One region of the Jeotgalibacillus marinus genome, then DNA from elsewhere that is predicted to be linked to it. Evidence: predicted binding sites of a transcription regulator. Region 1 holds the regulator's gene; each other region holds the start of a gene.
What was found. The regulator Rex, encoded in region 1, represses fermentation and respiration genes when NADH is low (regulators of the CRP and FNR family bind a similar motif). The targets are predictions, from matches to a motif close to TTGTGAAATATTTCACAA.
Positions count from the first base shown of each region.

Region 1 (5,043 bases):
ATTTGGACCTATTAGGGCAATATTATCCTGTCTTGCAATGGCTGCAGTTAGTTGTGATGACACAGCTTCTTCATAACCGATAGAAAGGTTTTGTAGCTTCAAGACATCATTGCCACTTTGTCGATCGATACTAAATGAAAAGTTTGCTGATTTCTCGTCGCCTTGTGGTCGATTTAGTTTTTCCATTTTCTCTAGTTTTTTTCTGCGGCTTTGTGCCTGCTTAGTAGTCGACGCACGGACAAGATTTCGCGCGATAAAATCTTCCATTTTCATGATTTCTTCTTGTTGTTTATCGAACTCTTTTAATTCACGCTCATAGTTTTGTGCTTTTTGATCAAGATAAAAGCTGTAGTTCCCGTGGTATTTTCGTGATCGATGCCTTGAAAGTTCCACGACTTGATTCACAACTTTATCAAGGAAATAGCGGTCATGTGAAACGATTAAAATAGCCCCAGGATAACCTTGTAGATAGTTTTCAAGCCAAGAAAGTGTTTCAATGTCTAGGTGGTTCGTAGGCTCATCCAAAATCATGACGTCTGGTTTCGTTAATAAAAGCTTACCCAAGGCTAGACGTGTTTTTTGTCCGCCGCTTAAAGATGAAATAGGCGTATTGTAATTAAAATCTTGGAAGCGTAGACCGTGTAAGACAGAGCGAATATCAGCTTCGTATTGATAACCACCCATTTCTTTAAATTGCACTTGAAGTTCATCGTACTCTTTCATTAAGCGATCATAACGCTCTTGGTTTTCATAAATCGAAGGATCTGCCATTTGTTGCTCCTGCGATCGTAGGTCTTTTTCCATTTTTTTAAAATGATCAAAGACTTGGAGCATCTCATCCCAAATTGAAAGTTCTGATTCCAAGCCACTATGTTGTTCAAGGTAGCCCATCGAAACTTCTTTTGGTTTAATTATCTCGCCTTGGTCGTGTGATAATTGACCAATGATCATTTTTAATAGCGTCGATTTCCCCGCACCGTTGCGCCCGACTAAAGCGATACGATCTTTTGTTTGAACTTCAAGCTTTATATTAGAAAGAATCTCTTCAGCACCAAAAGCTTTAGAGAGTTGATTAACTTGTAATAATATCATCGTTTAGCCACCTCAATTTTCTTCCTTTAGTGTATCGCAACAAAGAACGTCAAGGCAATATACTGGATTTGTGAAAAAATTGCAATCTTTGCACTGTGCCCAAATAATAGTGTATGATCTAATGGAATGGTTTTAAGAGCGAAGTAACAATAACTGTAACGCTCATAATTGAAAGCGCCATCAGATTTCGTTGTGACAAAAGATGCTACAAAATGTTGTGGCTACCTTTATACGTCATGCCATGAATGCATTAGGGGGAGAATGTGCATGAGTCAAGAGAAGATTAAAATTCCGCAAGCGACGGCTAAGCGACTACCATTATATTATCGATTTTTGAAAAATTTACATGCCTCAGGAAAACAACGAGTGTCGTCTAGAGAATTAAGTGACGCGGTAAAAGTAGATTCGGCAACGATTCGTCGTGATTTTTCATACTTTGGTGCGTTAGGGAAAAAAGGATATGGGTATAATGTGGATTATCTTCTAACTTTTTTCCGTAAAACGCTGGATCAAGATGAGGTAACTAAGGTAATTTTGGTAGGTGTGGGGAACCTTGGAACGGCTTTTCTTCATTATAATTTCTTGAAAAATAATAATACTAAAATCGAAATGGCTTTTGATGCAGATTCGAAAAAAGCGGGCACATCCATTGGAGATGTTCCAATTTACTCCATGGATGAGTTAGAAGAGCGAATGAACTCTAGTAAGATTGAGGTTGCGATCTTAACGGTGCCAGTAGGTCCAGCCCAAGTGATAACAGATCGACTTATACCGTTAGAAATTAAAGGAATTCTTAATTTTACACCAGCAAGGTTGAATGTACCGGATGATATCCGCGTCCACCACATTGATTTAGCAGTGGAGCTTCAGTCACTCATTTACTTTTTGAAAAATTATGACTCAGATGACGTAGAAACGTCACAATTGGAAGACACATTACAATAGCAAGTTGAGGCAGAATGATTTATGATGGTAAGGAAAGAAAGAGGAGGTGCAATCATTATGATGCCAGGTGGTATTAGCCTAGTATTTATCGCTGTCGTTGCCCTATTAATATTTGGCCCTAAGAAGCTTCCTGAATTAGGTAAAGCTGCTGGGAGCACTCTTCGTGAATTCAAGAATGCAACGAAAGGCTTAGCTGACGACGATGATGACAACAAAAAGGAAGATAAGAAGCAATAAAAACAGGATGGTGGCCATATGAACGAGAAAGGTATGTCCGTCCATGATCATATAAATGAAATAAGAAAACGACTCATTATTGTAGTCGTTTTCTTTCTATTTGCTATTGTGATCGGATTTTTTCTTGCAGAGCCTCTAATGAAATTTTTGCAATCATCCGATGAAGTACAGCAAATAACGCTCAACGCATTTAAGGTGACGGATCCAGTTAAAATTTATTTCCAAATCACCTTATTTGTTGCGTTTATCATGACGGCTCCGTTAATTTTATATCAGCTCTGGTCGTTTGTCTCTCCAGGGTTACATGAAAAAGAGCGACGTGTCACACTAAGTTATATTCCGGTATCAGCAATCCTATTTTTATTAGGACTTTCTTTTGCTTATTTTATTTTATTTCCATTTGTTTTTCGATTTATGTTCAACGTGTCTGAGAAATTAGAAATCGTACCAGTGATTGGCATCAATGAGTTTTTTGAATTTCTATTTCAAATGACGATTCCATTCGGATTTTTGTTTCAATTACCAGTTATCATGCTTTTCGTGACTCGATTGGGAATTGTCACACCGATGTTCTTGTCGAAAATTCGTAAATATTCTTATTTTGTGCTGTTTGTTGTCGCAGCTTTTGTTACACCACCCGAGCTTTTTTCGCATTTACTTGTAACGGTACCGTTGCTTGCTTTATACGAAATTAGTCTCTGGATTGCAAAAATCGGGTATCGCAAAGCCATGCAAGCAGAAGCAAAACAACGTGTCATTGAAGAGCAAGAACGACGAGAACGAATTGATCGCGAATCATAAAAAAGTAGAGGAGCCATGGCCCCTCTACTTTTTTTCTTTTATATGTTTTTTAATTTTAAAGTGGAGGAGGATCATTCGTAATCCAGAGCCAATATCAAACGTAGCAAGAGCAATGAAAAGATAAGCAAATAATCCCCAACCCGAAGTATTCACACTATTAATAGCAAAATAAGTGAAAGCAATGCCTAATAGTAGGTAAATAACTCCATGAGCGAGTGGTGATCTCATAGCACTCCTCCTATACAAGCACGTAGTAAAATAAATAAGGCTTCGCTTCGTTCAATCATTTCTTGGAGTTGATCAGCGAAAAAGAACTGAGTGAACACAACAAACGTGTTGATCGAAATGTGGGCAATGATTGGAACGATAATTCGTTTTGTATGCGCATATAAAAAGGCAAACGCAAAGCCCATAGCAGTATACATTAAAATGTGTGTGAAGTCCATATGAATCACACCAAAGATTAGCGCACTCAACATCCCTGAAATAAAGAAATTGTATTTACGGTATAACCATCCGAAAATAACACCACGAAAGACGATTTCCTCCAAAATGGGACCAAGCACAGCAATCGCAAAAGCGGCAATTGGTACATACGACATTAGATCAATGATGCTAGCTGTATTCTCTGACTCTACATCAATACCAAGAAATTGTGTTTGGATCAAACCTGCCATTGCTTGACTAAAGAAAGCGAGGAAAATCCCTAAGAATGACCACAAAACAACCTTTCCAGAAGTAGCGGGATTTCCTTCTAAAGTAAGTAGGTTATCGTGTTTATTAACGAGCAAAAGTGTAATGATTGTAGTTGTGAAAAAGCTAAAAAAGATCCAGTAACCTGCCGCAAGGTTTAACATTTTTGCAGTATCGCCGTCAGAAATATTTGACCCAATAAAATAAAACATGGGTATGCCTGCAATTCCTGAAAGTTGCATGACAATATATGCGATCAAGATAATTAGAAAGGTACGGTTCACGTGCATACTCCTTTAAATGAATTTGTCGATACATTTTATTCTACTAATAAAAGCAGATGGCATCAAATTAAACATCTTTTTAGACGAAAGAGGATCAACTCGTTCATCAAGGCATAGGGCGGCGATCAACAACAAGACTAAGCTCAAACTGGCTACGCTACATGCCAACCTTTATTTATCTACTAGCCTACTAAGTTGAGAATTTTGTCGTAAAAAAAGTAATGGTTCCTACTTGCAAAAGAAAGTAGAATTCTTTATGATAATACTTGTGTTAGCACTCTTTAGGTTTGAGTGCTAAATAGTTTACATATAATTGAGGAGGTTGTTTTACTTGTTAAAACCATTAGGTGATCGCGTAGTGATTGAGTTGGTAGAAACAGAAGAAAAAACATCAAGCGGTATCGTTTTACCAGACAGCGCCAAAGAGAAACCACAAGAGGGCAGAGTTGTTGCTATTGGTACAGGTCGTGTGCTTGAAAGTGGCGAACGTATCGCGCTAGAAGTAGTTGTTGACGATCGTATTATCTTCTCTAAATACGCAGGAACAGAAGTGAAATATCAAGGAACTGAATACTTACTTCTTCGTGAAAATGACATATTGGCAGTAATCGGTAAATAACACCAAACGCTATAATAACAATAATTTTTTAACATATGAACGTTAATATCTAATAGGAGGTTTTACTAATATGGCTAAAGACATTAAATTTAGTGAAGAAGCACGTCGCTCAATGCTAAGTGGAGTGGACCAACTTGCAAACGCTGTAAAAGTAACATTGGGACCTAAAGGACGTAACGTCGTTCTTGAGAAAAAATTTGGTTCTCCACTGATCACAAATGATGGCGTAACAATTGCGAAAGAAATCGAGCTTGAAGATGCATTTGAAAATATGGGAGCAAAGCTTGTTGCTGAAGTAGCAAGCAAAACAAATGAAATCGCTGGTGATGGTACAACGACTGCAACTGTTCTTGCTCAAGCAATGATCCGTGA
Region 1 is NZ_JBFMIA010000029.1:4,113-9,155, forward strand. Features, by position in the region: gene AB1471_RS15915 (ABC-F family ATP-binding cassette domain-containing protein) at 1-1,092, opposite strand, end outside; gene AB1471_RS15920 (redox-sensing transcriptional repressor Rex) at 1,360-2,037, shown strand; gene AB1471_RS15925 (twin-arginine translocase TatA/TatE family subunit) at 2,098-2,274, shown strand; gene tatC (twin-arginine translocase subunit TatC) at 2,293-3,075, shown strand; gene AB1471_RS15935 (YdiK family protein) at 3,100-3,303, opposite strand; gene AB1471_RS15940 (CPBP family intramembrane glutamic endopeptidase) at 3,300-4,052, opposite strand; gene groES (co-chaperone GroES) at 4,384-4,671, shown strand; gene groL (chaperonin GroEL) at 4,742-5,043, shown strand, end outside.

Region 2 (5,043 bases), on a different contig from region 1:
TTCTAGTATTTGACAACGGTAAGATCACAAATCGAGGTGCGCATTACTCGTTAATACACGAACAAGGCCAGTATAGAAGAATCTACAACATTCAATTTAAAGATCAAAAACATATGCTCCAAACACAAACAGAAATGGGGTGATACCATGCAAAAACAAGTACCGAGTAGTCAAGTAATGAATCGCTTCCGTTACTCAACGGATCAAGTGATCGAAAAGCCGTTTAACTGGCTTCAACTTTGGAGACTTTTACGCTATTTAAAGCCGTATTCAAAAAAATTACTACCGCTATCCATTGTAATGGTTTTTCTTACGACTGCAGTAAGGCTAACTATTCCAATCTTAATCGGGGTTTATGTGATTGGTGAAGCAGTTACAACTGGCGATAGAAACTTACTGATGATCCTAGTCGGAGTGATTTCTGTATTATATTTAATGAATTATGTTGCGAATATTTATCGAATACGGTGGATGAATATATTAGGGCAAAGTGTTATATACGATTTGAGAAAGCATCTTTTCACGCACGTTCAATGGTTAAGTAATCGTTTTTTTGATCAACGTTCTGCGGGGTCAATACTCGTTCGGATTATGAATGATATTAACTCATTACAAGAACTTTTTACAAATGGCGTTATAAACCTGTTGATGGATGTATTGATGCTGATGGGTATCTTTGTCATCTTATTTACAATCAGTCCGGAATTGGCACTTGCAGTTATGGTGATTTTACCATTGATGTTCCTTATTTCAACAAAGCTGAGAAGAAGGATTCGTCGGTCTTGGCAAACAGTGCGTTTAAAGCAATCCAAGCTTAATTCTCATTTAAATGAAAGTTTACAAGGAATTCGTGTCACGCAATCATTTACACAAGAAAGAGAAAATGCTCAATTCTTTGACGGAATAAACACCGAAAGTTTTGAAAGTTGGAGAGAAGCGACCAAAAAAAATGCTACTTTCCGACCACTAGTAGAAATGACGAATGCGATTGGGTCTGCGATCTTAATTTGGTACGGTGCAACGTTGATTCAAAATGGAAGTCTGGAGCTAGGTGAGTTCGTTTCATTCGCTTTGTTACTAGGCATGTTCTGGGAACCAATTTCTCGTCTTGGAATGGTCTATAACCAATTATTGGTGGGGATGGCATCTTCAGAACGTATTTTTGAGTTTTTAGATGAACAACCAAACGTTTCAGAAAAGAAAAATGCTAAAACACTCGATCAAATTAAAGGTGACATTCAATTTAACCAAGTTGATTTTGCGTATTCAAGTGATCGAAAAGCACTTGATGGCATTTCTTTGGACATTAAAGCGGGAGAAACGATTGCACTTGTTGGTCATACCGGCTCTGGTAAAACGACGATAGCTAATATGATCACGCGCTTTTATGATCCTACTGCGGGTGAAATTAAAATGGATGGTCATGATTTGCGTGATCTATCTTTGAGGAGTTTGCGATCACAAATCTCGATTGTATTGCAGGATACTTTTATTTTCTCTGGAACGATTAAAGATAATATACGATTCGGTAATCCTAATGCGCCGGATGAGAAAATCGTTGAAGCTGCAAAAGCAATTGGTGCAAGTGGGTTTATCGAGAAATTGCCAAATGGATACAATACAGAAGTGGAAGAACGAGGCAATATTTTATCTGTTGGAGAACGCCAGCTGATATCGTTTGCTCGAGCGCTACTTGCTGATCCACGTATTATCATTTTAGATGAGGCAACAGCTTCAATTGATACAGAAACGGAAGTACACATTCAACATGCACTTAAAACTCTTCTGAACGGAAGAACTGCACTAATTATTGCACACCGTCTCTCAACAATTCGTGAAGTAGACCGAATATATGTGCTTGATCACGGTCGTTTGATGGAACACGGGAGTCATGATGAGTTGATGAAGCAGGAGGGTATTTATCAGAGGCTTGTTGGTTCACAATTTAATATGCTTGAAGCTTTATAAAATAACCCCTCTGGCCTTTATCAGAGGGGTTTTGTCGTCTATTCAATGTGGTCATATGACCATATCCATGCATTCCCTTTTAGAAATTCTAATAAAAGTGATACAATATTTGTGAATGAGTTCACAAATTGTTCATTTTAAATACTTCACAACGCACCTTAATATTTTATACTAGTAAAACTGAAGTGGTATAGTAAAACTAACAGAAAGACGAAGTGTTTAGGAGGCGAAATAATTGGAATTGGATAGCGTTATGCTAAGTCAATTATTGACTGCAAGTACTTTAATTTTCCACGTTATATTTGCAACATTGGGTGTTGGAGTACCTATAATGATTGCCATTGCGGAATTTTTAGGGATTAAACGAAATGACTCTCACTATTTATTGCTTGCAAGACGGTGGGCGCGTGGATATACAATTACGGTAGCAGTAGGTGTTGTTACGGGTACCGCGATTGGACTTCAACTGGCACTACTTTGGCCGAGCTTTATGCAAGTTGCAGGCCAAGTTATCGCTCTGCCACTTTTTATGGAAACATTCGCATTCTTTTTTGAAGCTATTTTCTTAGGTATTTATTTATATACGTGGGATCGCTTTAAGAACCGCTGGCTTCATTGGCTGTTGACGATTCCCATTATGATAGGATCCACGTTATCAGCATTTTTTATTACTACAGTGAATGCCTTTATGAATCAACCACAAGGGTTTGAGATTGTAGATGGAAAAACCGTAAATATTGACCCGATTGCAGCTATGTTTAATCCAGCCACCCCATCGAAAGTTTTTCATGTTGTTATGTCGAGTTATATGACATCAGCATTCATCTTGGCAGCGATTACTGCGTTTATTATTTTACGTAAAAAAGGAACGGATTATCATAAAAAAGCATTACGTTTAACCATGGTAGCTGGTTTCATATTCGCTGCGGGAACTGCATTTGCTGGTGATCTATCAGCAAAATTCTTAGCTGATTATCAACCAGAAAAGTTAGCAGCAGCTGAATGGCACTTTGAGACGGAACAAAATGCTGACTTGATCATTTTCGGTACCATAAACGAAGATGGAGAGGTAAGTAATGAAATTCGATTACCGGGGGTTCTTAGTTTTCTAGCAGGCAACTCATTTGATACGGAAGTAATTGGTTTAAATGAATTTCCAGAGGATGAGCAGCCTCCATTGTGGATCCATTATATGTTTGATTTAATGGTTATAATCGGAATGTATTCGCTCTTTATTGCGGGGATATTCATCGTATTTATATTTATGAAACGATTTAATGAGTGGAATAAGCCTCTTTTATGGGGGATTGTAGCAAGTGGACCATTGGCTATGCTTGCGATTGAATTTGGTTGGATCTTTGCAGAAGTTGGTCGTCAGCCGTGGATTTTAAGAGGGTTAATGACGGTGGATCAGGCATCAACGACTTCAGGTGATGTTGGAATCGCTCTTGCAATGTTCTTATTGCTCTATGGAGTTCTAGGAACTTTCTGTGTAACAGTGTTGATAAAAATGTTTAAAAACAAACCTCCAGAAGCAGAACTTGAAAGACGTTTTCCGAAGTGAATCATCGATAAATTAGAAGGGGGAGAGGTCGTTTTCTCCCCCTTTATCTAGTAGGAGGGAGTAGAAGATCGTGAGCTTAGAGTTAATTGGTATAACGGTACTATGGATCTTTTTATACGGTTACTTAATTGTCGCTTCGATTGATTTTGGTGCTGGTTTTTTTGCTTATTATGCGAGGGTTTCAAAACAAGAACATATAATGAGTCAATTGATTAACAGGTACTTATCGCCTGTTTGGGAAGTAACAAATGTCTTTTTTGTCTTTTTCTTTGTTGGCCTTATTGGATTTTTTCCAGATACGGCATACTACTTTGGGACAGCGTTACTAATACCAGGAAGCGTGGGGATTATTTTGCTAGCAATCCGAGGTGCCTTTTATGCATTTGGTAACTACGGATCGAAAAACAGTACATTTTTCTTATTTTTGTATGGTGCAACGGGGTTGCTAATTCCAGCAGCACTGTCAACTGCACTGACGATTTCTGAGGGTGGATTTTTGGATGTATCTGATAATAATGTCGTATTTTTAGCAAAAGAGTTATTTACTAGTCCTTATTCATGGAGTGTAGTTGTGCTTGCGATTGTCTCTGTGTTATACATTAGTGCTAGTTTTCTTACGTACTATGCAGATCGAGCAGAGGATATGGAGTCTAGAGGAATCATGCGGAAATTCTCATTACTTTGGAGTGCACCGACGATTGTCGCTAGCTTAATGGTATTCGTAGCTCTTCGTGAACACAATCCAGAACACTTCCAAAATGCTATCGACATTTGGTGGATGTTTGGCTTATCATTAGTATTCTTTATGATTGCCACATTCCTTGTTTATCAAAAGAAAATGTTTGGAATCGGATTTATCATGGTAATGCTCCAATTCTTCTTTGCATTTTTCGGCTACGGAGCATCTCATTTGCCGTATATTTTATATCCATACATCACGATTGAAGGCAGTGTTGTAAATGAAACAATGGGTACAGCACTTGTTGTGGTCTTTATTGCTGGTTTACTGTTGTTAATCCCATCACTCTACCTGCTTATGCGACTGTTTTTATTTGACGCAGATTATATTAAAGGGAAAAAATAATCGCCTTTTAAATGAAAAGAGTATGGTAAAATAAGATTTATTAAGAAGATGGATCTGGGGGAATTATTGTGAAAAAGGAGTTTGTTGTTGTTGGGCTGGGGCGTTTTGGCGGAAGTATTGTACGTGAGTTAATCGAACAAGGCATGGAAGTAATGGCCATTGATAAATTTGAAGACAAAATTGATGAATTTGCTAATATCGCAACACATGCGGTTATGGCAGATTCAACAGATGAATCAGTACTGAGAAGTCTAGGTATTCGTAATTTTGACCATGTAATTGTTGCAATTGGAGATGACATTCAAGCAAGTATCCTTACGACGCTAATGCTAAAAGAGATCGGCGTAAAAAAAATCACTGTAAAAGCGCAAAATGATTATCACGAAAAAGTGTTAAGAAGAATTGGTGCAGATAAAGTCGTTCATCC
Region 2 is NZ_JBFMIA010000003.1:294,255-299,297, reverse strand. Features, by position in the region: gene AB1471_RS06595 (ABC transporter ATP-binding protein) at 1-143, shown strand, start outside; gene AB1471_RS06590 (ABC transporter ATP-binding protein) at 148-1,968, shown strand; gene AB1471_RS06585 (cytochrome ubiquinol oxidase subunit I) at 2,204-3,532, shown strand; gene AB1471_RS06580 (cytochrome d ubiquinol oxidase subunit II) at 3,603-4,616, shown strand; gene AB1471_RS06575 (potassium channel family protein) at 4,685-5,043, shown strand, end outside.
Region 2: a site for Rex is predicted at 2,078-2,095, ahead of AB1471_RS06585 (cytochrome ubiquinol oxidase subunit I). Genes of this name have one in related genera too.

Region 3 (5,043 bases), on a different contig from region 1:
CTGAGCCAGTAATGAAGACACCAAGCCAGCCGAGAATAGGACTGACGAGAGGAAATAAATCACCCGTTTTCGCCAATGCAAGTCCTATAGTAGAACTAAGTCCGGCAAGATTAGCTATACTTGCAAAACCCATAACAAAGCTGATGGTCATAACAGGTATCCATAATTCCTTTGTTGTTTCTCTTAAAGAATTAAGACCTTGTTTTAATGTAATGGTCGAGCTAAACATTCCTGTCAGCATGACAGCAATTAGAATAGCTGTTCCAGTAGCAGAAACAAAATCTAATTTTAAAATCGCATCAAGAGCTGTTTCTGCCGGTGCAATAGGAGGTGCTTTTAAAACTTGCTGATGTAAAAATGGCGCTTTTACTAAGATGGTTGTTTTAAATAAAAGGCCACCTTCATCAAAAAGTGCTTTAAATGCAGGTAAACTCCAAACTGTAACCACAGCCGTTAAAATATAAAACGGAGACCATGCTTTCACAATCTCTTTCAAGCTATATTTTTTTGTTTCTGATCCTTCAGGAGAGCTATTTTCTCGGTAAGTGTTTTTAGGTTGCCATTTCCGTAAGAACAAGGCAAGTCCCGCTAAGCTAGCTAACGCTGCTAATATATTTGCAAGCTCTGGTCCTAGGACAAGGATGGTGAATAGTTGGACACCTGTGTATATCCCACTAACAAGGAACAATGCTGGTAAGGTTTCCTTAATTCCTTTAAGTCCATCAAGAATAAAGATCAACAGAAATGGTATCGTGAAAGAAATCATTGGAAGCGTAAATGCAAGTGTCCGTGATAGTTCAATCGCTTCTATATTCCCCATCTGTGCCCCCACAATGACCGGTATCCCAATCGCACCGAATGCTCCAGAAGAAGCATTCGCAATTAAACATAGTGCCGCTGCCTTCAACGGACGGAAGCCAAGCTCTACAAGTAATGCCGCACAAATCGCAATCGGAACACCAAACCCAGCTGCCCCTTCTAAAAAGGCGTTAAAGCAAAAGCCAATGAGTAAAAGCTGTAGTCGTTGATCGGGAGATATACCTGCTATACTGGCACGTATAACGGTGAATTTACCTGTTTTAACGGCAATTTTGTAAAGCCACACCGCCATAATTACGATATATCCAATTGGCCATAAGCCATTAAATATTCCAAGGACTGAGGCAGAAAAAGCTTTGGCAAACGGCATATCGAAAAACAGGACAGATACAAGAAAGCTAAAACAAAGGGTAAGAAGAGCGGCGAGAATGCCCTTCATTTTAAACATTGTTAAAGCTAAAAAGAAAAATACGATCGGAAGAACAGCAACTAGTGCACTTAAAATTTCATTACCGAACGGGTCATATTGTTGTAACCACATAAATAGTCTCTCCATTCTAAAAGTAGCATGCAAGAATTCTTCTTATTATTCTTTAAAGTGAGGAGCCAAAACATCTTTTAATACCTTGGCACTGTGTTTAAACTGTTTTTGTTCATGCTCATTGAGCGTTAATTCTATAACTTCCCTGATTCCGTTTCGATTCACAATAGCGGGAACGCCTATATAAACATTTTCTTCTTCGTACTGTCCGTCAAGGTACGTGCTTACAGTTAGGATGCTATTTTCATTATTTAAAATGGCTTTTGTTATTCGAGCGAGCCCCATGGCAATCCCATAATAAGTTGCTCCTTTTTTCTCGATAATATGGTAAGCTGCATCGCGAACGTTCACAAAGAGCTCATCTAAATCTTTCATCTGATAAGCTGAATTTCTTTCGATTAATTCAGTAACGGGCACTCCACCTATATCAGCTTGACTCCAAACCGGTAGCTCTGTATCACCATGTTCACCAATAATATGTGCATGAACGTTAGCTGGGGATACATCAAAGTACTCGCCGAGCAAAAAGCGAAAACGACCAGAATCAAGAATCGTACCACTACCAATTACTCGTTCTGTCGGTAGACCACTATATTTCCATGTAGCATAAGTCAAAATATCCACAGGGTTAGTTGCAACTAAGAACATCCCATCAAAGCCACTGGCCATAACCTGATCAACAAGCGACTTGAAAATCTTTAAATTCTTCTCGACAAGATCTAAGCGAGTTTCACCTGGTTTTTGGTTCGCGCCCGCGCAAATACACACGATAGCGGCATCTTTACAATCATCAAAATTTCCATACCATGTTTTCGTTGGATTAGGTGCAAACACTTTACCATGATTCAAATCCATGGCATCACCCATCGCTTTATTTTCATTTAGATCGATAATGACTAATTCTTCTGTAATCGATTGATTAAGTAACGCGAATGCATAACTGCTCCCTACAGATCCTGCCCCAATAAGTACTACACGATTGACGTTTCTTTGAATCATATCAATTCCTCCTTAGTTTGAGTAAGTGTATAAATATTGTGAAATAGTTCACAAATAAGTAAACAAATAAATAAAATTTTTTGTGCATCACTACAATTTTTAAAATATATTATTGTGAAATGTTTCACAAACATATTCTACTCCTGATTGTTGTTAATTGTAAAGTGTTTTTTTCTACAGTATCACTTTTTGTTATTTAAAGCGTTTTCCTCTCACTAGAATTGCCACAAGTTGAAATTTCATACTCATTTTTAGATCCGTTTGGCTTTTCCCAACGTACGATTTCACTCTTAGAAAAGCGATGATCATTTGGTACTCAAAACCTCCAAGAAGAGTGTTTTTTGAAAACTTCCCGGGTCGTGAATTCGTCCAGACTTTTCTCTTGAGGCATTCAGGGTTAAAATATAGTAAGAACCATCTTGCTGAAATGTAAAATCATCGACAAATTATCGTCATCCTTTAATCGCTTCTTAAAAAACGGTAAAAAAAATAAGTAGTTTTATTTCCTTCAAATAAGGAGGTGAAAAATGTACATATTTAAGGATTTTTTTAATAAAAAAGTAGAGCTATCATTTGATGATCAGCCTTTTTCTGAAAGCCCAAAACATGTCTGGATCATGACACGATATGAAAACAAATGGGTGATGACGAAGCATAAAAAAAGAGGGTTAGAGTTTCCTGGGGGGAAAGTTGAACAAGGTGAAACGGTCGAACAAGCTGCACGTCGAGAAGTAAGAGAGGAAGTCGGTGCAGAGATAAGCGATCTTTATTATATTGGGCAGTACAAGGTGGAAGGAAATCCTTCGATTATAAAATCTATTTTTTTCACTGAAGTAACTCATTTTATCGAACAAGATCATTATTTTGAAACGAATGGACCACATCTTCTAGAGGAAGATCTATTAGTTCACCGAAATGAAGATCAATTTAGTTTTATTATGAAAGATGATGTTGTTGTTCATGCGCATCTTTTTTGGGAAAAGCATTTGAAAGAAAGAGAGGTTTAACGATGAAAGATGGTGAAATTATTCAGCGTATTCCTTTTCCATCACCACACCCTGCTGTAGAATTATTTATACTAACATTATGGTCTGGCGGCTTAAAAGTGAAGGGATTGTTAGCCGAACCTATTGGCACAGAAGCAATGGACGGTTTCCTCTATTTAAGAGGGGGGATTAAGAGTGTGGGGATGGTTCGCTCTTCCCGTATTGCCCAATTTGCTGCACAAGGGTTTATCGTTTTCGCTCCGTACTACCGTGGAAATCGTGGGGGAGAGGGGAATGAAGATTTTGCTGGAGAAGATCGAAAGGATGCTTTTTCGGGTGTTGAAGTGCTAAAAAATCATCCTCTCGTCATTGCGGAACGCATTCATGTGTTTGGCTTTTCGCGAGGTGGTGTGATGGCCCTTCAAGTGGCTGTTGAGTATCCAACGATTGCATCGATCACGACATGGGGCGGTGTCTCTGATATAGTGTTAACGTATGAAGAGCGCAAAGATCTGCGACGCATGATGAAACGAGTGATTGGTGGTTCACCAATGAAACACCCAGAAGCTTATCGCTATCGAACGCCTCTTTATGAATTACAAAAAGTAAATGCACCCGTTTTAATTATCCATGGGGTAAAAGACGTGAATGTTTCAATTGAACACGCATACCGATTAAAAGAACGATTAAAACAATTAGACAAAAAATATGAAACGTGGTTTTTTGACGATTTTAATCATGTATTTCCACCTGACACTAATCGCCAAGTGGTTAGAGATCTTTGTCAGTGGATGAAACGTCAGCGAGAAGAATGAGCCGTAAGGAGTGAAATGTATGGGAATGCCTTTAGAATTGAACACCATGATCGTGACAAAAGGGAAAGAACATCGACAACAAGAAAACTTTTTTCAACTAATAAAAGAAGGCTATCGCTTGTATCCAATGCACGTCCCATTAGAAGTAAAACGAACGATACAAGGAGAACTGAGCGGGACAGCTGAGATCTATCGTGTAGAGTGGAGAGATAACAGCACAATCATTTCCTATGAACTTATATCTTTACAGTCTAGTAATTAAAAAATGAGTGCCCAAGTTGAACTGGGCACTCATTTTATTACTAATAAAACCTAGACTAAAGGTCCACCTAATTTTACAATTTTCTCATCAACATTCGAGAATTTTTTAAAGTTTTCTTTAAATTGATTAGCAAGCTCTAATGCTTTTTTCTCATATGCTTGCTCGTTTGACCAAGCAAAACGAGGCACAAGCACGTCGTCAGGTACACCTGGTACATGTAGAGGTGTTTCAAGCCCAAATAGACCATTTTTCGTCGTTTCTGTGTTCGTTAGCTCGCCTTGAAGTGCCGCACGAATCATTGCTCGTGTGTATGATAATTTCATACGTGAGCCTGTGCCATACGCTCCACCTGTCCAGCCTGTATTGACAAGGAAAACTTGAACATCGTGCTCTTCCATTTTACGCCCAAGCATTTCAGCGTACACTGTTGGACGAAGTGGTAAGAAAGGTGAGCCAAAGCAAGTGGAGAATGTTGCCTCTGGCTCTGTAATCCCACGTTCCGTACCTGCAAGTTTTGATGTGTAGCCACTTAAAAAGTGGTACATTGCTTGCTCTTTTGTCAACTTTGAGATCGGAGGCAATACGCCGAACGCATCAGCTGTTAAAAATAAAATCGTGTTC
Region 3 is NZ_JBFMIA010000016.1:34,147-39,189, reverse strand. Features, by position in the region: gene AB1471_RS13655 (L-lactate permease) at 1-1,360, opposite strand, end outside; gene AB1471_RS13650 (L-lactate dehydrogenase) at 1,406-2,359, opposite strand; gene ytkD (RNA deprotection pyrophosphohydrolase) at 2,887-3,366, shown strand; gene AB1471_RS13640 (alpha/beta hydrolase family protein) at 3,369-4,160, shown strand; gene AB1471_RS13635 (DUF2584 domain-containing protein) at 4,180-4,422, shown strand; gene pckA (phosphoenolpyruvate carboxykinase (ATP)) at 4,473-5,043, opposite strand, start outside.
Region 3: a site for Rex is predicted at 2,472-2,489, ahead of AB1471_RS13650 (L-lactate dehydrogenase). Genes of this name have one in related genera too.

Region 4 (5,043 bases), on a different contig from region 1:
TTTACATAGAAGGAGTGGTAGCTATGGGAAAAGTTTATGTTTTCGACCATCCGTTAATTCAGCACAAACTGACATATATTCGTGACGAGCGAACGGGTACAAAAGACTTTCGTGAATTAGTTGACGAAGTTGCAACACTAATGGCATTTGAAATAACGCGAGATCTACCTTTAGAAGATGTTTATATTGACACACCAGTTAGCGAAGCTACAGGGAAGATCCTTTCAGGTAAAAAGTTAGCAATCGTTCCTATCCTGCGTGCAGGAATCGGTATGGTTGACGGTATTTTAAAATTGATTCCAGCTGCAAAAGTAGGACACGTGGGATTGTATCGTGATCCTGAAACACTGCAACCAATCGAGTACTACGTGAAACTTCCATCTGATGTGGAGGAACGTGATTTTATTTTGGTGGATCCAATGCTCGCAACGGGTGGATCGGCAGTTGAAGCCATTCACTCACTTAAAAAGCGTGGAGCGAAAAATATTAAATTCCTTTGTCTAGTAGCAGCTCCTGAAGGTGTCGAAGAAATCCAAAAAGAACACGACGACGTTGACATCTATATTGCATCTCTTGACGAAAAACTAAACGAAAAAGGCTACATCGTACCAGGTCTAGGCGATGCTGGCGACAGACTTTTCGGAACGAAATAATTCCTAACGAACAATAAAATGTTGAATTCGCATTGGCTTAAGGACACTTTTGTGCGTGAAGGGGTTTAACCCCGTTAGCGCTCAAAAGCGTTTTTTATATGCTTGCCTTAAAGAGGAGGAACCAGCATCATGTTCAAACGAATTAAGGTTATGACGATTTTTGGGACGAGACCTGAGGCGATTAAGATGTCTCCACTCGTACTTGAATTAAAGAAGCAAAGTGAATTTTTTGAACCGATTGTGACGGTTACAGCGCAACACCGTGAAATGCTAGATCAAGTGATGAATATTTTTAATATCACGCCTGACCATGATTTAAATATAATGAAGGATCGGCAAACGCTTATTGATGTGACAGCGCGTGGGTTGGAAGGCTTAGATCGCATTATGAAAGAGACGAAGCCTGATATCGTACTTGTTCATGGTGATACAACGACGACTTTCGTCGCGAGTCTTGCAGCATTTTACAATCAAATCGCAGTGGGACACGTGGAAGCAGGTCTTCGGACGTGGAACAAATACTCTCCATTCCCAGAAGAAATGAATCGTCAACTAACAGGCGTTGTAGCAGACCTTCACTTCTCACCAACCGATCAATCATTTGCCAATCTAATCCGTGAGAATAAACCAGAAGCAAGTATTTTCATTACGGGTAACACAGCGATTGATGCCTTAAAGACAACGGTAAAAGAGGATTACTCTAGTGAGATCTTAACGAAGCTTGGTGATGATCGCTTAATTCTTTTAACCGCTCATCGACGGGAAAACCTTGGTGAGCCAATGAAGAATATGTTTAGAGCAATTAAACGCATTGTGGACGAGCATGAGGATGTGCAGGTTGTATATCCGGTTCATATGAATCCAGCTGTTCGTGAAATTGCTCAAGAGATTCTTGGTGGAGACGATCGCATTCATTTAATCGAACCGCTTGATGTGATTGACTTCCATAACTTCGCATCAAAAGCCTATCTTATTTTAACGGATTCTGGTGGAGTGCAAGAAGAAGCACCGTCGCTTGGGGTACCAGTTCTTGTGTTACGTGATACGACAGAGCGTCCTGAAGGAATTGAAGCAGGTACGTTAAAGCTTGCAGGAATCAAAGAAGAACAAATTTATACGATGGCAAAAGAGCTTGTTGTTGATTCAAAAGCGCATGAAAAAATGTCGAAAGCATCCAATCCATATGGGGACGGAAATGCATCAAAACGAATTGCGGAAGCAATCCGTTTTCACTTCGATCAAATTTCTGAACGACCAGCCCCTTTTAATGTCGAAAAATAGCTCAAAAAGCATCATGGAGACGCGCCATCTCTATGGTGCTTTTTGCTTGTCTATGTCGAACTGAAGACCGGGCGTAAACTGTCACCCCGAAAACCATTTCGGGCTCTGAAATACCCTTGGTGAACAGCAATTCTTAGCTGTAAAGAGTGTTGAATCATGCTTTCGTTCGCTGGTGGGGACAGCGTATTTTAGCGAACGAAAGGTCGTTTTGTCCAAAATGTGAACGCGCTTAGAACCATTTTTGACGTTGTGAACTTTTTGTCGAGTACTCGTTGACATACAATAGTGCCTATTGTATGCTTTTAAAGGGTGTAATGATAAGGTTTTCATGGACTCGAGAAGCGGGCATTTTCCGGTTCTTTCGAGGCTTTTTTTTGCCCAGACCCCAATTCCATTCTCAGAATGTGAGGATGCGCTTATGTGTCAACATAGACGTCCGTACCGAGCGATGGCATTGTATTCTGCCATTCTGTCACAACTAGCTGGTTCCATGCTGGTCGGTCTTTTCGCCGGAAGGTGGTTAGATCAGAAATGGAACACAGAACCGCTGTTTTTGATCATGGGTTTAGTTCTTGGTCTTGGGACGGGAATTTACGCCATGCTTCGGCACAGTGAATCATTTCGACTCAGGAGACTAATAGAATGCCTGACCTAAAACAGCATTTCCAACGGTATACCAAGTACATATTATACTTGCTATCCATCTTCTTCCTCGGCTGGGGATTTACCCCCTATCCATCCGTTTTTCTAGGCCTAATACTAGGAAGTTCGCTCAGCCTTTTTAACCTCTGGTTGATTAGGAAGCGAATGGAGCGCTTTGATCGCGCGCTTGAAGAAGGGAAAAAAGTGCGCTCACTTGGAACGTTTTCTCGAATGGCCTCAGCAGGGGTTGCAGTGTTAATTGCATTGAAGTTTCCGGAATTCATTCACTTGATTTCCACTGTTATTGGATTAATGATGGTTTACATCGTCATTATGATAGATTATTTTTGGCAACAAACTATCCTACACAAGAAGCAGAAAGAGAGGTGAAAATAAATGGATCATGAAGCGCCGTTGCGTGAGTTTCTGGGGCTAACCTTTAATCTTTCCAATGTTCTGATGGTGACAGTTGCAAGTGTAATCGTGTTTCTTATCGCTGTTCTTTCGACAAGAGCACTAGCAATGAAGCCGACTGGAATGCAAAATTTCATGGAATGGATCATGGATTTTGTGCGAAATATCATTAAGAGTAACATGGACTGGAAAACGGGTGGTAGTTTCCATATTCTTGGTATTACCTTGATTATGTATGTGGCCATTTCCAACTTTTTGGGGTTGCCATTCGCGATCACATATGACCACGTATTATGGTGGAAATCACCAACAGCTGATCCAGTCATTACGATGACTCTTGCTATTATGGTTATTGGTTTAACCCATTATTATGGTATTAGAATGAAGGGCTTCAAGGAATACGGAAAAGACTTTTTCCGCCCAATGAGTTTCCTATTCCCGCTGAAGATCATTGAAGAATTCGCTAATACGTTAACACTCGGTTTACGTCTCTACGGTAACGTCTACGCAGGTGAGATCCTACTCGCACTATTAGTAGGAGGATTAGCTACTACTGGTGCTTTTGGTTGGGCTGCAGCAGCAATTCCAACGCTCGCTTGGATGTCATTCAAAGTCTTTATCCTTACAATCCAAGCATATATCTTTGTTATGTTAACGATGGTTTATATGTCTCACAAAGTGAGTCACGACCATTAATATATTACCTGTTCAGTAAATGAACAATCAGTATTCATAAAAAATTATTATCTAATACAAGGAGGATTTCCCCAAATGATTACAGGTTCAATTGGTCTATTAGCAGCAGCAATAGCGGTAGGTTTAGCAGCACTAGGTGCAGGTATCGGTAACGGTATGATCGTTTCTAAAACAGTAGAAGGTATCGCTCGTCAACCAGAAGCTCGTGGTATGCTTCAAACTACAATGTTCATCGGGGTTGCATTGGTTGAGGCCGTTCCGATTATCGCAGTAGTTATTGCGTTCATCGTACAAGGTCAATAATCACGTAACAACGTTCCAACCTGGCGAAGATCATTCCAAGCGAACCTTCGCCATTCCTTTATGTCTATAATCTTTCTCTCAAATAGTAGAAAGATGAACTATACATTGTATTTTTGATCAACTCTTGAAGGGAGTGAAACGAGCGTGTTCACACTTGACGCATTTATTCTTGGAGCAGGTAGTGGCTTTAACGGTGGAGATATTCTTTTCCAACTAGTTATGTTCATGATCTTATTGTTCCTAATGAAGAAATTCGCATGGGGTCCACTTATGGGCATCATGAAGCAACGTGAAGACCACATTGCTGGTGAAATTGAAGCAGCTGAAAAAAGTCGTATTGAAGCAAAGCAACAGCTTGAAGAGCAACGTCAACTTTTAAAAGAAGCTCGTCAAGACGCACAAGAACTGATTGAAAACGCGCGTAAACAAGGTGCCCTTCAACGTGAAGATGTTATTTCTGCCGCTCGTGCAGAATCTGATCGTATGAAAGAATCTGCATTACGTGAAATTGAGACTGAAAAAGATCAAGCAGTTGCCGCACTTCGCGAGCAAGTAGCTACTTTATCTGTCTTAATTGCATCGAAAGTGATCGAGAAAGAATTGACTCTTGAAGAGCAACAACAGCTAATCAACGAGACAATTGAGAAGGCAGGCGATCTGCGATGAGCAAATCAACAGTCGCAAACCGTTATGCACAGGCTCTTTTTGAGCTTGCACAACAACATGGAAAAGTAGAGGCAGTCGAAGCAGATTTGCGCGTGGTACGCCAAGTGTTCCAAGGCAATCCTGATTTTTCTTTACTTCTCCAATCTCCCAAGTTTACAAAAACACAGAAGAAGCAACTATTCAAACAATCGTTTGTTGGGTTGTCTCCGTATGTGTTAAATGTAGTATCTATGTTAATCGATCGTCGTCGAGACACTGAATTTGTGTCAATGGCGGATGCTTATATTGAGCTTGCACTGTCAGCTCGCGGTGTTGCTGTTGCAGAAGTGTATTCTGCAACCAAACTAAGCGACGCGGACCAAGCAGCTTTATCTACAGCTTTTGCTAC
Region 4 is NZ_JBFMIA010000002.1:69,706-74,748, reverse strand. Features, by position in the region: gene upp (uracil phosphoribosyltransferase) at 24-653, shown strand; gene wecB (non-hydrolyzing UDP-N-acetylglucosamine 2-epimerase) at 783-1,934, shown strand; gene AB1471_RS03360 (AtpZ/AtpI family protein) at 2,353-2,589, shown strand; gene AB1471_RS03355 (ATP synthase subunit I) at 2,577-2,966, shown strand; gene atpB (F0F1 ATP synthase subunit A) at 2,973-3,686, shown strand; gene atpE (F0F1 ATP synthase subunit C) at 3,777-3,989, shown strand; gene atpF (F0F1 ATP synthase subunit B) at 4,134-4,655, shown strand; gene AB1471_RS03335 (F0F1 ATP synthase subunit delta) at 4,652-5,043, shown strand, end outside.
Region 4: a site for Rex is predicted at 2,182-2,199, ahead of AB1471_RS03360 (AtpZ/AtpI family protein). Genes of this name have one in related genera too.